3 regions of the Streptomyces sp. MS19 genome follow, and region 3 is predicted to be linked to each of the others. Evidence: riboswitches for the same ligand, from Rfam matches in the RefSeq annotation. Region 3 holds a riboswitch; each other region holds the start of a gene.
The links. Region 3 has a riboswitch for cobalamin ahead of ACL02R_RS06635 (hypothetical protein). Riboswitches for the same ligand answer to the same signal wherever they lie in the genome.

Region 1 (4,857 bases), on a different contig from region 3:
CCCGACGCCGGTGACGCTGCTGGTGGCGCAGGCGGCGCTGTTCGCGCTGGCGGTGGTGCCGGTGACGCGGGTGGCCGCGTACCTGCTGGGGCGGGCGACGGGGGTGGCGGTCGGCGCGGCGTACGGGCTGTCGTGGGGCGTGCAGCGGGCCGTGGACTTCGACTTCCACGAGATCGCGTTCGCCGTGCCGCTGATCGCGTTCTCGCTGGAGGCGCTGCTGCGGGGGCGGTACCGGGCGGCGCTGTGGTGGGCGCTGCCGCTGCTCGCCGTGAAGGAGGACCTGGGGCTCACCGCGGCCGCGATCGCCGCCGTGGTGGCGCTGCGGGCGCGCGGCGGGCCCGAACCGCGCGTGGTGCGGCGGGCGGTGGTCTTCGCGGTGTGCGCGGCGCTGGCGTGCCTGCTGACGATCGCCGTGCTGATACCGGCGTTCAACTCCGGCGGTGACTACGACTACTGGTCGAAGGTCGGGGACGGCGGCGGGCCGGTGCAGACGGCGTTCACGGACGTCGACCAGAAGCTGCGCACGCTGCTGTGGGTGCTGGTGCCCACGACGGGGCTGCTCGCGCTGCGCTCCCCGCTGCTGCTCGTCCTGCTGCCCACGCTGGGCTGGCGCTTCGTCTCGGACGACCCGCACTACTGGGGCACCGACTGGCACTACAGCGCGGTGCTGATGCCGGTGGTGGCGCTCGCGCTCGTGGACGCGGTGGCGCGTACGCGGGCGGGCGAACGGCGGCCGTGGCTGCGGGCGTACGCGGAACGGCTGCCGATGGGCGTGCTGGCCGCCGCGCTGGCGCTCAGCACGGCCCTGCCCGTCGCCGGACTCACCCACACCGCGACCTACCGGCCGGGCCATCTGGCCGAGGCCGGGGAACGGGTGCTGTCGGTGATCCCGGACGGCGCGGAGGTGGCGGCCAACGTGCGGCCGACAGCGCATCTGACGGCGCGCTGCCGCGTCTTCTGGATCGGGAACACGGACGGGCCCGCGCCCGAGTACATCGCCTACTGGGACCCGGCGCAGACGGCCGAGGAACTGACGCTCTACGCGCACCGGATGAACCCCGACGGGGTGTACGAGGTGGTCGCGCAGGAGGCGGGGTACTGGGTGCTGCGGCTGCGCTGAGCTGAGCACGCCCGGGAGGGTGGGGCGGCCGTGGCCGGTTGTCAGACCCCTCGGTCACACTGTGTTCATGGACATCGTGATCAGGGAAGCGCGGAACGACGAGCTGGACGCCGCGGGGGAACTCACGGCGCGGGTGTACCTGGAGGGCGGACTGCTGCTCCAGGGCGCGGACGACCCGTACTTCGCGGAGCTTCGGGACGCGGTGCGGCGGGCGGCGCACGCGGACGTGCTGGTGGCCGTGGAGTCGGCCGGGGACGGGGGCGCGGGGCGGATCGCCGGGAGCGTCACGTTCGTCGGCAGGGGCGGCGAGTTCGCCGATCTGGCGGGCCCAGGCGAGGCCGAGTTCCGCATGCTGGCGGTGGACCCGCGGGCGCGGGGGCGCGGCGTGGGCGAGGCGCTCGTCCGGGAGTGCCTGCGCCGGGCGGGGGAGGTCGGCGCGCGGCGTGTCGTGCTGTCGAGTCAGTCGCAGATGCACACTGCACACCGGCTGTACAGGCGGCTCGGCTTCGACAGGGCGCCGGATCTCGACTGGGAACCGGTGCCCGGTGTGCGGCTTCACGCGTTCGCACACGAGCTGCCCGACCTCTCGCGTGACGACCACAACATATAGGGGACTCCGTCGCACGCGACACAAGATGTATGCTCATCTCGCTGTCGCCGCAGGGGAATCCGGTGGGAATCCGGAGCTGTCCCGCAACGGTGTGTGATGCGCCGCGCCTCGCCGCGCGTCACGAGTCCGAGCACCTGCCGGCAGTTCCACGAACACGTCCGGGCCTCGTGGGTTGGGCCGGCGGACGCGTGCGGCATGTGTTTGCCCCACTACACGCATGCCCGCAGGCGACCGGTGGTCCCGCCCGCGAACGCCCCTCAGATCCGCTGCGATTCGAGGGAGATCACGTCACAGTGACCACTGCACCCGTCGCCCCCGCGGAGCCGGCCTCAGACGCGCTGACGCGCGTCCTGGGCGAGCTGGCCGCCGACCTTCCCGCGACCGACCCCGCCCGGGTCGCCGCCGCCGTCCGCAGGGGCAGGCACCCCGGCGCGGGACCCGAGGAACTGCGCGCGCTCGCCATCGACGCCGCGGCCGCGCTGATCGCCGAGGAACCCGCGTACTCGAAACTCGCGGCCCGGCTGCTGACCCTGGCGGTCCGCGACGAGGCGGCGGGGCAGGGCGCCGTCTCCTTCTCCGCGTCGATCACGGTCGGTCACCGCGAGGGTCTGATCTCGGACCGCACCGCCTCCTTCGTCGCGCGCCACGCGGCGGAGCTCGACGCGCTCGTGGACCGGGCGGTCGCCGACGGCGCCGACGACCGTTTCGAGTACTTCGGGCTGCGGACCGTGGAGTCGCGGTACGTCCTGCGCCATCCCCTCACCCGGCGCGTCATCGAGACCGCGCAGCACTTCCTGCTGCGCGTCGCCTGCGGCCTGGCCGAGGACGAGTCGCCGCGCGCGCTGGCCGAGGTCGCCGAGCTGTACCGGCTGACCAGCTCGCTGGCGTACCTGCCCTCGTCGCCCACGCTGTTCAACTCCGGGACCAGCCACCCGCAGATGTCGTCCTGCTACCTGCTGGACTCGCCGCTGGACGAGCTGGACTCCATCTACGACCGCTACCACCAGATCGCCCGTCTCTCCAAGCACGCCGGGGGCATCGGCCTGCCGTACTCGCGGGTGCGCGCCCGCGGTTCGCTGATCCGGGGGACCAACGGCAAGTCGAACGGGATCGTGCCGTTCCTGCGCACGCTGGACGCGTCCGTCGCGGCGGTCAACCAGGGCGGGCGGCGCAAGGGCGCGGCCTGCGTCTACCTGGAGACATGGCACGCGGACATCGAGGAGTTCCTCGAACTGCGGGACAACACGGGCGAGGAGGCCCGCCGCACCCACAACCTGAACCTCGCCCACTGGATCCCGGACGAGTTCATGCGCCGCGTGGAGGCGGACGGCGACTGGTCGCTGTTCTCCCCCGCCGACGTGCCGCACCTCGTGGACCTGTGGGGCGGCGACTTCGACGCCGCCTACCGGCGCGCCGAGGCGGAGGGGCTCGCCCTGCGGACCGTCCCCGCCCGCCAGCTGTACTCCCGCATGATGCGGACCCTCGCGCAGACCGGCAACGGCTGGATGACCTTCAAGGACGCCGCCAACCGCACGGCCAACCAGACCGCGCGCCCCGGCGCCGTCGTCCACTCCTCGAACCTCTGCACCGAGATCCTGGAGGTCACCGACGACGGCGAGACCGCCGTGTGCAACCTCGGCTCGGTCAACCTCGCCGCCCACCTCGGCGCCGACGGACGTGTGGACTGGGAGCGTCTTGACGCGACGGTGCGCACCGCCGTCACGTTCCTCGACCGCGTCGTGGACCTGAACTTCTACCCGACCGGCCAGGCCGCCACCTCCAACTCCCGCTGGCGCCCGGTGGCCCTCGGCGTGATGGGCCTCCAGGACGTCTTCTTCCGGCTCGGCCTGCCCTTCGACTCCCCCGCCGCGCGCGAGCTGTCCACCCGGATCAGCGAGCGGATCATGCTGGCCGCCTACGAGACGTCCGCCGCCCTCGCCGAGCGGCACGGGCCGCACCGCGGCTGGGCCGACACCCGCACCGCCGACGGCGTCCTCCACCCGGACCACTACGCCGACGCCGCGCCCGCCTGGCCCGAGCGCTGGGAGGCGCTGCGCGCCCGCATCGCCCGCACCGGGATGCGCAACTCGCTGCTCCTCGCCATCGCGCCGACCGCGACGATCGCCTCGATCGCGGGCGTGTACGAGTGCATCGAGCCGCAGGTGTCCAACCTGTTCAAGCGCGAGACGCTGAGCGGCGAGTTCCTCCAGGTGAACTCGTACCTGGTCGCCGAGCTGAAACGGCTCGGGCTGTGGGACGAGACCACGCGCGCCGCCCTGCGCGAGGCGAACGGCTCGGTCGCCGACCTGCCGGGCCTGCCCGCCGAGCTGCGCGAGCTGTACCGCACCGCCTGGGAGCTGCCGCAGCGCGCGCTGATCGACATGGCCGCCGCGCGGACCCCCTACCTCGACCAGAGCCAGTCGCTCAACCTCTTCATGGCCGCGCCGACCATCGGGAAGCTCAGCTCGATGTACGCGTACGCCTGGAAGCGCGGCCTGAAGACCACCTACTACCTGCGCTCGCGCCCCGCGACGCGGATCGCCAGGTCCGCGCGCGCCGCCACCGTCGCCACCGTCCCCACACCCGCCGCGGTCCCCCCGGACGAGCAGGCCGTCGCCTGCTCCCTGGAGAACCCCGAGTCCTGCGAGGCCTGCCAGTGACCACCGTCCCCGACCCCCGCGCCGCGTCCGACGCGGCGGTCAAGAACCTGCTCGATCCCGGCTTCGAGCTGACGCTGCGCCCGATGCGCTACCCGGCGTTCTACGAGCGCTACCGGGACGCCATCAAGAACACCTGGACGGTCGAGGAGGTCGATCTCCACTCGGACGTGGCCGACCTGGCGAAGCTCTCGCCCGGCGAGCAGCACCTGATCGGGCGGCTGGTGGCGTTCTTCGCGACCGGCGACTCGATCGTGGCGAACAACCTGGTGCTGACGCTGTACAAGCACATCAACTCGCCGGAGGCGCGGCTGTACCTGTCGCGGCAGCTGTTCGAGGAGGCCGTGCACGTCCAGTTCTACCTGACGCTGCTGGACACCTACCTGCCCGACCCGGACGACCGCGCCGAGGCGTTCGCGGCGGTGGAGAACATCCCGTCCATCCGCGAGAAGGCGCAGTTCTGCTTCAAG
Region 2 (4,857 bases), on a different contig from region 3:
TACAGGCAGGTGGCGAGCACGAGGGACCGCTTCAGCCCGGCCCGTTCGGCGAACGCGGCGGTGAACGGCGCGCTCGCGAACTGCGCCAGCGTCGCCGCGCCGAGGACGACGCCGACCGCCGCCATGCCGATGCCCAGGCGCTCCCGCAGCAGCACCGCCAGGTACGGGTAGACCGCGAACGTGCCGGTGTTCACGAGGAAGCCGCCCACGAGCAGCGCGATGTGCGGTCCCGTCAGCGCGGCCCGCGTCCCCGTGACGGTGCCCGCACTCATCCCGCCTCCGTTCGTCCCGCCCCCGGGAAGGGGAGTTCCGCCACCGCACCTGTCGCGCCGGGCGGGCGGAGAGTTCCCGGGTGCGACGGAACGGCGGTGGTGGCGCGCCGGGAACCGGACCCCGAGCAGTCCGGCCCCCGGCCGCCGGTCAGGCGCCGCGCCCCGGCAGTCCGGCGCGGACGGCGCGGGCGGCGGCGACCAGGTTCACCAGCGACGCGCGGGTCTCCGGCCAGTCACGCGTCTTCAGCCCGCAGTCCGGATTGACCCACAGGCGCTCCGCCGGGATCGCGGCCAGGCCCGCGCGCAGCAGCGCCGCCGCCTCCTCGACGCCGGGGACGCGCGGCGAGTGGATGTCGTACACGCCCGGCCCCGCCTCGCGCGGGTAGCCGTGCGAGGCCAGCTCGCGGGCCACCTGCATGTGGGAACGGGCGGCCTCCAGGCTGATGACGTCGGCGTCCAGGTCGTCGATGGCCCCCACGATGTCGCCGAACTCGGCGTAGCACATGTGCGTGTGGATCTGCGTGGCCGCCGCGACCCCCGAGGTGGCCAGGCGGAACGCCTCGGTGGCCCAGGCGAGGTACGCCGGGCGGTCGGCGGCGCGCAGCGGCAGCGTCTCGCGCAGCGCGGGCTCGTCCACCTGGATCACCGCCGCGCCGCCCGCCTCCAGGTCGGCCACCTCGTCCCGCAGCGCGAGGGCGACCTGCCGCGCGGTCTCGGCGAGCGGCTGGTCGTCGCGGACGAACGACCACGCCAGCATCGTCACGGGCCCGGTCAGCATCCCCTTGACCGGGCGGGCGGTGAGGGACTGCGCGTAGCGCGTCCAGCGGACGGTCATCGGCTCGGGCCGGGAGATGTCGCCCGCCAGGATCGGCGGGCGGACGTACCGGGTGCCGTACGACTGGACCCAGCCGTGGTCGGTGGCCAGGTAGCCGGTGAGCTGTTCGGCGAAGTACTGGACCATGTCGTTGCGTTCCGGCTCGCCGTGCACGAGGACGTCGAGCCCCGCCTCCTCCTGGAAGGCCAGCACGTCGCGGATCTCCGCCTCGACGCGCTCCTCGTACGCGGCGGTGCCGATCCGCCCGGCGCGCAGGTCGGCGCGGGCCGTGCGCAGGGCCGTGGTCTGGGGGAACGAGCCGATGGTCGTGGTCGGCAGCAGCGGCAGGCCGAGCGCGGCGCGCTGCGCGGCGGCCCGCTCGGCGTACGGCGCGGAGCGGCGCGCGTCCGCCTCGGTCACGGCGGCGGCACGGGCCCGTACCGCCGGGTCGCGCGTGAGGGGGGAGGTGGCGCGGGAGGCCAGGTCGGCGCGGTTGGCGGCCAGTTCGGCGGCGATGGCGTCCGTGCCGTGCGCCAGGGCGCGGGCGAGCGTGACGGTCTCGGCCGTCTTCTGCCGGGCGAACGCGAGCCAGCGCAGCAGCTGCGGGTCGATGGCGCGCTCGGCCGACGTGTCCAGCGGGACGTGCAGCAGGGAGCAGGAAGGGGCGACGTCCACGCGGTCGGCCAGGCCCAGGAGGGTGCCGAGCGTGGTGAGGGACTTCTCCAGGTCGTTGATCCAGATGTTGCGGCCGTCCACGACGCCCGCGACGAGGCGCTTGCCCGGCAGGCCGCCCGCGGCGGCGAGCGCCTCCAGGTTCGCGGCGGCCCGTCCGGTGAAGTCCAGTGCCAGGCCCTCGACGGGCGCCTTCGCGAGCACGGGCAGCGCCTCGCCGAGGCGGTCGAAGTAGGAGGCGACGAGCAGCTTCGGCCGGTCGGCGGCGCCGCCGAGCACCTGGTAGGCGCGGGCGGCGGCCGCCAGTTCGGCGGGCGTGCGGTCGGCGGCGAGCGCCGGCTCGTCCAGCTGCACCCACGCGGCGCCCGCCGCCCGCAGGTCGGCCAGCACCTCGGCGTAGACGGGCAGCAGCCGGTCCAGCAGGGACAGCGGCTCGAAGCCGTCGGCCACCCCGGGCGCGGGCTTGGCGAGCAGGAGGTACGTGACGGGGCCGACCAGCACGGGCCGGGCGGTGAGGCCCTGGGCGGAGGCTTCCTTCAGCTCGGCGACCTGCTTGGCGGAGTCGGCGGTGAACGCGGTGCCGGGGGCGAGTTCGGGGACGAGGTAGTGGTAGTTGGTGTCGAACCACTTGGTCATCTCCAGCGGCGCCACGTCCTGCGTGCCGCGCGCCATGGCGAAGTAGCCGTCCAGCGCGTCCGCCTCGAAGGCGGCGCGGTGGCGTTCGGGGATCGCGCCGACCATGACGGTGGTGTCGAGGACGTGGTCGTAGTACGAGAAGTCGCCGGTGGGCACCTCGTGGATGCCTGCGTCGGCGAGCTGCCGCCAGTTGGCACGGCGCAGTTCTCCGGCGGTGGCGCGGAGGGCCCCGGCGGTGACGCGGCCCTTCCAGTAGCCCTCGATCGCCTTCTTCAGTTCCCGGTTCTGCCCCTGCCTGGGGTAGCCGTGGACGGTGGCCTGCGGTGCCGCGGCTGCGGACTCGGATGTCACGGAACTCTCCTTCGCGAGTGTGTGTCCTGACCATCCCGGCGGGGGAGGGGCGCGAAGGGGTGACGACCTGGCGGCGACGGTGTACCGCGTGCCATCGCCGTGGCACGGCCGTCCGCCTGGTGTGCACGCCGACCCGCCCTCGGGGTCACCGGGATGTCCGCGCGCGGCGGGCCGCGCACGGGCAGCGGGCAGGTCTTCGGACTCACGGGCGCGTCCTCACGGGGAGGACACCTACTGGCCGTCGCTTCCCGGGCCCGCGGGGGCCCAGTGCTGTATGACGGCGGTCGTTCCCGTTCACCGCTGCGGGGCAGTCCCGGATTCCCACCGGGTTCCCTCTTGCGACGCGCCTGCCTGGCGGGCAGGGCGGACCAGCTGCTGCCGTCAGCCTAGAGGGCCGCCGGGGGCCGCGCACCACACCGCTCGCATCGCGGACACCGCCCGGCGCCAGGGCCGGTTGTCCTGCGAATCGGAGTGTGCCACAGTGACATCCGTTCGATTCGACGGTCGGTTGACGATCGGACCCGCGCAAGACAGCGCGCGGGACGGTCAGTTCACGGTCGCCCCCGGGCGCCGCCCGGCCATCGGAACGGACATGTGGTGCCATGCCGTGGGAGAAGCCGGTCGAATTCCGGCACTGTCCCGCAACCGTGGGCATCCCGCCGTCCCGGCGGGGTGCGAGTCGGATCGCCCTCGGCGCGGTGATGCTTCGTCGACATCCGTCGTGGACTGCGGACAGCGAAGACGCCCGGCCGCCCCCGCGCCGGATGCCTTCCCTCCTCCCCGGGACACGCGCGGCGCACTCGGGAGGGGACCCCCATGGACGGACCGGCCGCACGAAGACTCGACCGCGCCCCGGCGCGGCGACGGGCCCTCCCGGCCGTCCTCCTCCTGCTGCTGCTCGGCCTCCTCGCGCAGGCCGTCCCCGCCACGGCCGACACGGGCACCGCCGCCGAGTGCGCGCCCTCCGGCAGCGCCGGGCTCGTGATCGACTTCGGCACCGTCGCCGACCCCCTGGCCGGCGAACGCCCCGCCCCCGCCGTCACCTGGTCCTGCGCCGGCACCGCGGCCGGGGGCACCGGCCGGCCGCCCACCGGCGCCGAGATGTTCCCGCTGACCGGCCACACCGTGCGCTTCCACACCAACGGCCTCGTCTGCGCCATCGACGGCTACCCCGCCACCGGCTGCGGCGAGACCCGCCCGGACGGCACCACCCGCTACTGGTCCTACTGGGCGCACGACGCCTCCCGCGGCCCCGGCTGGGCCTACTCCGGCGTCGGCCCCGGCACCCGCCGCCTCGCCAACGGCTCGGTGGACGGCTGGCGTTACGTCGAGACGCGCGGCGCCGAGGCCCAGGCCCCGCAGCCCCGGCAGGCCCCCGACTGGGACGTCCTGTGCTGCCAGGCTCCGCCCGCGAGCGTCCCCGCCGCCCCCACGGACGTCCGCGCCACCGCCGGGATCGCCGCCGCCACCGTCACCTGGGAACCCCCGGCGGGCCCCGCGCCCGTGACGGGCTACTCCGTCGAGGCCGCACCCGGCGGCGCGCGCGTGGAGGTGCCCGGCGACACGACCACCGCCACCGTGCCCAGGCTCACCCCCGGCACCCCGTACACCTTCCGCGTCCGCGCCCAGAACGGCGCGGGCGAGTCCGCCGCTTCCGCCCCCAGCGACCCGGTCGTCCCCGCCGCGCCGGGCACGACCGCCCCCGCCGCCCCCGACCAGGTACGGGCGCGCGGCGGCGTCCGCGAGGCGACCGTCACCTGGCGCGCGCCGGGCGACGACGGCGGCGCGCCCGTCACCTCGTACACCGTCCGGGCCGACCCCGGCGGCGCCACCGCCACGGCCACCGGCACCACGGCCACCGTCACCGGCCTCGACCCGGCGGACGCGTACACCTTCACCGTCCTGGCGGTGAACGCCGCCGGGGCGTCCGCGCCCTCGGCGCCCTCCGCGCCCGTCGCCGTCACGGCGGCTGACCCCCGCCTCGTGCCCGGCCGGATCACCACCCTCGCCGGGACCGGCGCCCAGGACTTCTCCGGCGACGGCGGCCCGGCGGCCGACGCGGCGCTCAGCAACCCGTTCGGCGTCGCCACCGACGCCTCGGGCGACATCTGG
Region 3 (4,857 bases):
TCCACGCTGGCCGCCTACGGCTTCTCGCGCGGCACCTTCAAGGGGCGGCGCGCGCTGCTCGCGGTCACCGTCGCGTCGATCATGGTGCCGCCGCAGCTGCTGATCATCCCGCTGTTCCAGGAGATGCTGACGCTCAACCTGGTCGACACCTACGCGGCGGTCGTGCTGCCGCAGGTGGTCGCCCCGATGATGGTGTTCATCCTCAAGCGGTTCTTCGACGGCATCCCGCGGGAGCTGGAGGAGGCCGCCCGGATCGACGGCGCCTCCGACCTGCGGGTCTTCTGGTCGATCGTGCTGCCGCTGTCGCGGCCGATCGTGGCGGCGGTGTCGATCTTCGTGTTCATCGGCGCCTGGAACAACTTCATGTGGCCGTTCATCGTCACCAACGACCCCGACCTGATGACGCTGCCGGTCGGCCTCGCGACGGTGAAGGACACCTACGGCATCCAGTACGCGCAGTCCATGGCCTCGGCCCTGCTCGCCGCGCTGCCGCTGATCGTCGTCTTCCTGCTCTTCCAGCGCCGGATCGTCCGCTCGGTGGCCACGACCGGCCTCGGCGGAGCCTGACGCGACCCGCTTCCGGCGGCCCTCAAGGGCCGCCGGAATGGGCTTGTACATCGATGTAAATCCGTGGTGCGATAGGGCTGCGCCCTTCCGCGCGCCACCCTCCGCACCATCCCGCAAGGAGCACCCGTGCCCACTCCCACCGCCGTGCCGCGTCCGGAGTACCCGCGCCCGCAGTTCGCCCGCCGTGACTGGCTCAACCTCAACGGCACCTGGCAGTTCGAGACCGACAGGGGCGACAGCGGCCTGGAACGCGGACTGCTCGACCGCGAGCTGACCGGCACGATCACCGTCCCGTTCGCCCCGGAGTCGGAGCTGTCCGGCATCGGCGACACCGACTTCCTGGAGGCCGTCTGGTACCGGCGCTCCCTCGTCCTGCCCGCCGAGTGGACCGGCCGCCGCGTGCTGCTGCACTTCGGCGCCGTCGACCACGACGCGACGGTGTGGGTCAACGGGACCGAGGTCGTCCGCCACCGCGGCGGCTTCACGTCCTTCACCGCCGACCTCTCCGGCGTCGCCGGGCCCGGCGAGGAGGCCGTCATCACCGTCCGCGCCCGCGACCCGAAGTCCGGCCCGCAGGCGCGCGGCAAGCAGGCCCTGAAGTACGCCAACCACGACTGCAACTACACGCGCACCACCGGCATATGGCAGACGGTGTGGCTGGAGCCGGTCGCCGACGTGCACCTGCGCCGCCCCCGGATCACGCCCGACCTGGCGGGTTCCGCGTTCCACCTGGAGCTGCCGCTGTCGGGCAACCGCCCCGGGCACCGCGTGGTGGCCGTCCTGTCGGACGAGAACGGCGAGGTGGCGCGCGCCGAGGCCCGCGCGGACCTGGACCTGGCGCCCCGCCTGTACCTGCCCGTGTCCGAGGAGCGCCGCCGCGAGTGGAGCCCTGAGGACCCGCACCTCTACGGCCTGCGGCTGACCCTGCTGGACGCCGAGGGCACCGAACTCGACACCGTCGACAGCTACGCCGGGCTCCGCGCCGTCGGCATCCGCGGCAAGGCGGTCACGCTGAACGGCCGCGCCGTCTTCCAGCGCCTCGTGCTCGACCAGGGCTGGTACCCCGACGGGCTGATGACCGCGCCGAGCGACGAGGCGCTCGTCCGCGACATCGAACTGTCGATGGCGGCCGGCTTCAACGGCGCGCGCCTGCACCAGAAGGTCTTCGAGGAGCGCTTCCTGTACCACGCCGACCGCCTCGGCTACCTGGTCTGGGGCGAGTTCGGCGACTGGGGCGCAGAGGTGGGCGGCTCCTCCGGCGACAACCAGCAGCCCGACGCCTCGTACCCGGCGCAGTGGCTGGAGGCGATCGAGCGCGACTACTCGCACCCCTCGATCATCGGCTGGTGCCCGCTCAACGAGACCTACCAGAAGCTGCACGACCGCATCACGCAGCTCGACGCCGTGACCCGCGGCATGTTCCTCGCCACCAAGGCCATGGACACCACCCGGCCCGTGATCGACGCCTCCGGCTACGCCCACCGCGTCATCGAGACGGACATCTGGGACTCGCACAACTACGAGCAGGACCCCGGCCGGTTCGCCGAGGCCGTCTCGGGCCTCGCCGACGGGAAGCCCTTCGCCAACGCGTACGCGGACGGCGCCGCGTACTCGCTGCCCTACCGCGGCCAGCCGTACTTCGTCAGCGAGTTCGGCGGCATCTGGTGGGACCCCGAGGCCGCCGCCGACGCGGCGGGCGACGACCGCACCGAGTCCTGGGGCTACGGCGACCGGCCGCGCGACGAGGAGGAGTTCCAGACCCGTTTCGCGGGCCTCACCGGCGTGCTGCTCGACGACCCGGACATGTTCGGCTACTGCTACACGCAGCTCACCGACGTCTTCCAGGAGCAGAACGGCGTCTACCGCTTCGACCGCAGCGAGAAGCTGGACGTGGCGCGGGTGCGTGAGGCCCAGCTCCGCCCGGCTGCCATCGAGACCGACTGACGTCCCCCGCCGCCCCGTTCCGGCCCCGTCCCACCCGCTGGGGCGGGGCCCGCGCGGGTGGTGCCCTGGCCGGGGCGGCGCGGACGGCCGTATCCTTGTGCGCAGTTCGCCCGTGTGTCCGGGCGGGCGCCCCACAACTGAATGCGTGTACGGCGGAGGGAAGCCGGTGGGAATCCGGCGCTGACCTGCAACCGTGAGCGGCTCCCGCGAGGGTGCCGTGAGCCGGAACGCTCACCGTGCGACGCGGACTTCTCTCACTGTCATGGTTTGCAGCGTGGAGCCCTCAGCCGTCCCGGCCCCCCGGCCCCTGCCGCCTCGTACCAGCCGTACGAACGCGCGTCAGGGGCCGCCGTGCCGGGAACCCCGGTGGGCCGGTTCCGGCTGCCCAACGGGAAAGGCACGCGATGTCCCGCCCCACCGTCAGAGCAGCCGTCACCGGCCTGCTCGTCGCGGTGCTCCACCTGTTGTGGCCCGCCGCGGCCGGGAGCGCGCTCGCGGCACGTCCGGCGGCGGCCGGGACGCCCGGGTTCTGCCCGGACGACTCCGGCGTCAGCGTCGTCGTGGACTTCCGCGAGCTCGGCGGTGGCCGCGTCGTCCGCTGCGCGCCCGGCAGCCAGCGCGACGGCCTGGCGGCGCTGCGCAACGCGGGCTTCGACGTGGCGGGCACCGCCCGCTGGGGCGACTCGTTCGTCTGCCGGATCAACGGGCGTCCCGGCGTGGACCGCGAGCCGTGCGCCGACACACCGCCCACCACCGCGTACTGGTCCTACTGGCACGCGGAGAACGGCGGACCGTGGCGCTACAGCCAGCGCGGCGCGGTGAACCGGACGCCGCCGCAGGGCAGCATCGACGGCTGGTCCTTCCAGCTCGGCGTGGCGGAAGGAGAGTCGATCGCCCCCGGCGTCGCACCCCTGCGCGTCGGCACGCCCGCCGAACCGCCCGCACCCGGCGGCGGTGGCAGTGGGGGCAGCGGCAACAGCGCACCCGATGCACCGCCCACCCCGCAGCCACCCGTTCAGGACACACCGGCCACGGGCGGCGACAGCGGCGGCACGGCACCCACCGGCGAACCGGCCGCCACCGAGCCCGCCCCCGACGAGGAGCCGGACGAGCCGGACGAGGCGGACGAGACCCCGCCGGACGAAAGCCCCACCCCCTCACCCGATGCCACGCCGACCGGCGGACCGGCGACCGGAACCGCCACAGCCTCCGGGCAGGCCGCCGGAGCCGCCGGCGACTCCGACTGGGCCGGCGAGGACAGCGCCTACGCCGAAGCGGAGATCGACGGCTCCTCCGGCCCGTCACCCCTCACCCTCGGCGTCCTCGCCCTGCTGGCCGTCCTCGGCACCGGCGGCATCGTCACCGCACGCCGCAGGCGCCGCGCCGCCGCCGCATCGGCCGACGACGCATGACGCCCGCAGGCCCGCTGCCCCGTGCCCTGCACCCCGGAGCGTGGTGGCTGTGGGCCCTCGGGCTCGCCGTCGTCGCGGGACGGACCACCAACCCGCTCCTGCTCGCCCTGCTGCTCGCGGTGACCGGCTACGTCGTCGTGCGGCGGCGCACCGACGCCCCCTGGGCCCTGTCATTCCGGATGTACCTGGTCTTCGGCGCCGTCATCGTCCTGATGCGCGTCGTGTTCAGGGTCGTCCTCGGCGGGGGACAGGGCGAGCACATCCTGCTCACCCTCCCCGAGATCCCGCTGCCCGACGCGGCCGCGGGTATCCGGCTGTTCGGCCCGGTCGCCGCCGAGGAGGTGCTCGGCGGCCTCTACGACGGGCTCCAGCTCGCCACCATGGTCGTCTGCGTCGGCGCGGCCAACGCGCTCGCCAACCCCAAGCGGATGCTCAAGGCCATGCCGGGCGCGCTGCACGAGATCGGGACGTCCGTCGTCGTCGCCCTCACCGTCGCGCCGCAGCTGATCGAGAGCGTCCAGCGGGTCCGCCGCGCCCGGCGGCTCCGCGGCGCGCGCGAACGCGGACGGCGGGCCCTGCGCGGCATTCTGATCCCGGTCCTCGAAGACGCCCTGGCCCGCTCCCTCGCCCTGGCCGCCGCCATGTCCGCCCGCGGCTACGGGCGCACCGGCACCGCCACCCCCCGCGCCCGCCTCACCGTCGGCGTCCTCGTCATCGCCGGGCTTCTCGGCATCGCCGCGGGCCTCTACGGGGTGCTCGACACCAACGCCCCCGGCTACCTCGGCGTACCGATGCTGCTGACGGGCACCGCCGTCGCCGTGCTCGGCTTCGCCCTCGGCGGGCGCCGCGTACGCCGCACCGGCTACCGACCCGACCACTGGCGTGCCGGAGAACTACTCACCGCCGCCTCCGGACTCACCGCCGCCGTCCTCAT

Region 1: linked by a shared signal. The riboswitch ahead of ACL02R_RS21365 (ribonucleoside-diphosphate reductase subunit alpha) and the one ahead of ACL02R_RS06635 (hypothetical protein) in region 3 are both predicted to bind cobalamin.
Region 2: linked by a shared signal. The riboswitch ahead of metE (5-methyltetrahydropteroyltriglutamate--homocysteine S-methyltransferase) and the one ahead of ACL02R_RS06635 (hypothetical protein) in region 3 are both predicted to bind cobalamin.

The regions. Positions count from the first base shown of each region.
Region 1 covers NZ_JBJZOH010000025.1:8,284-13,140, reverse strand. Annotated here, with positions in the region: gene ACL02R_RS21375 (DUF2079 domain-containing protein) at 1-1,120, shown strand, start outside; gene ACL02R_RS21370 (GNAT family N-acetyltransferase) at 1,188-1,730, shown strand; cobalamin riboswitch at 1,756-1,887, shown strand; gene ACL02R_RS21365 (ribonucleoside-diphosphate reductase subunit alpha) at 2,024-4,390, shown strand; gene ACL02R_RS21360 (ribonucleotide-diphosphate reductase subunit beta) at 4,372-4,857, shown strand, end outside.
Region 2 covers NZ_JBJZOH010000016.1:108,801-113,657, forward strand. Annotated here, with positions in the region: gene ACL02R_RS17595 (MFS transporter) at 1-272, opposite strand, end outside; gene metE (5-methyltetrahydropteroyltriglutamate--homocysteine S-methyltransferase) at 421-2,745, opposite strand; cobalamin riboswitch at 2,936-3,083, opposite strand; cobalamin riboswitch at 3,324-3,453, shown strand; gene ACL02R_RS17605 (fibronectin type III domain-containing protein) at 3,562-4,857, shown strand, end outside.
Region 3 covers NZ_JBJZOH010000004.1:232,722-237,578, forward strand. Annotated here, with positions in the region: gene ACL02R_RS06625 (carbohydrate ABC transporter permease) at 1-567, shown strand, start outside; gene ACL02R_RS06630 (glycoside hydrolase family 2 protein) at 694-2,511, shown strand; cobalamin riboswitch at 2,645-2,765, shown strand; gene ACL02R_RS06635 (hypothetical protein) at 2,916-3,923, shown strand; gene ACL02R_RS06640 (energy-coupling factor transporter transmembrane protein EcfT) at 3,920-4,857, shown strand, end outside.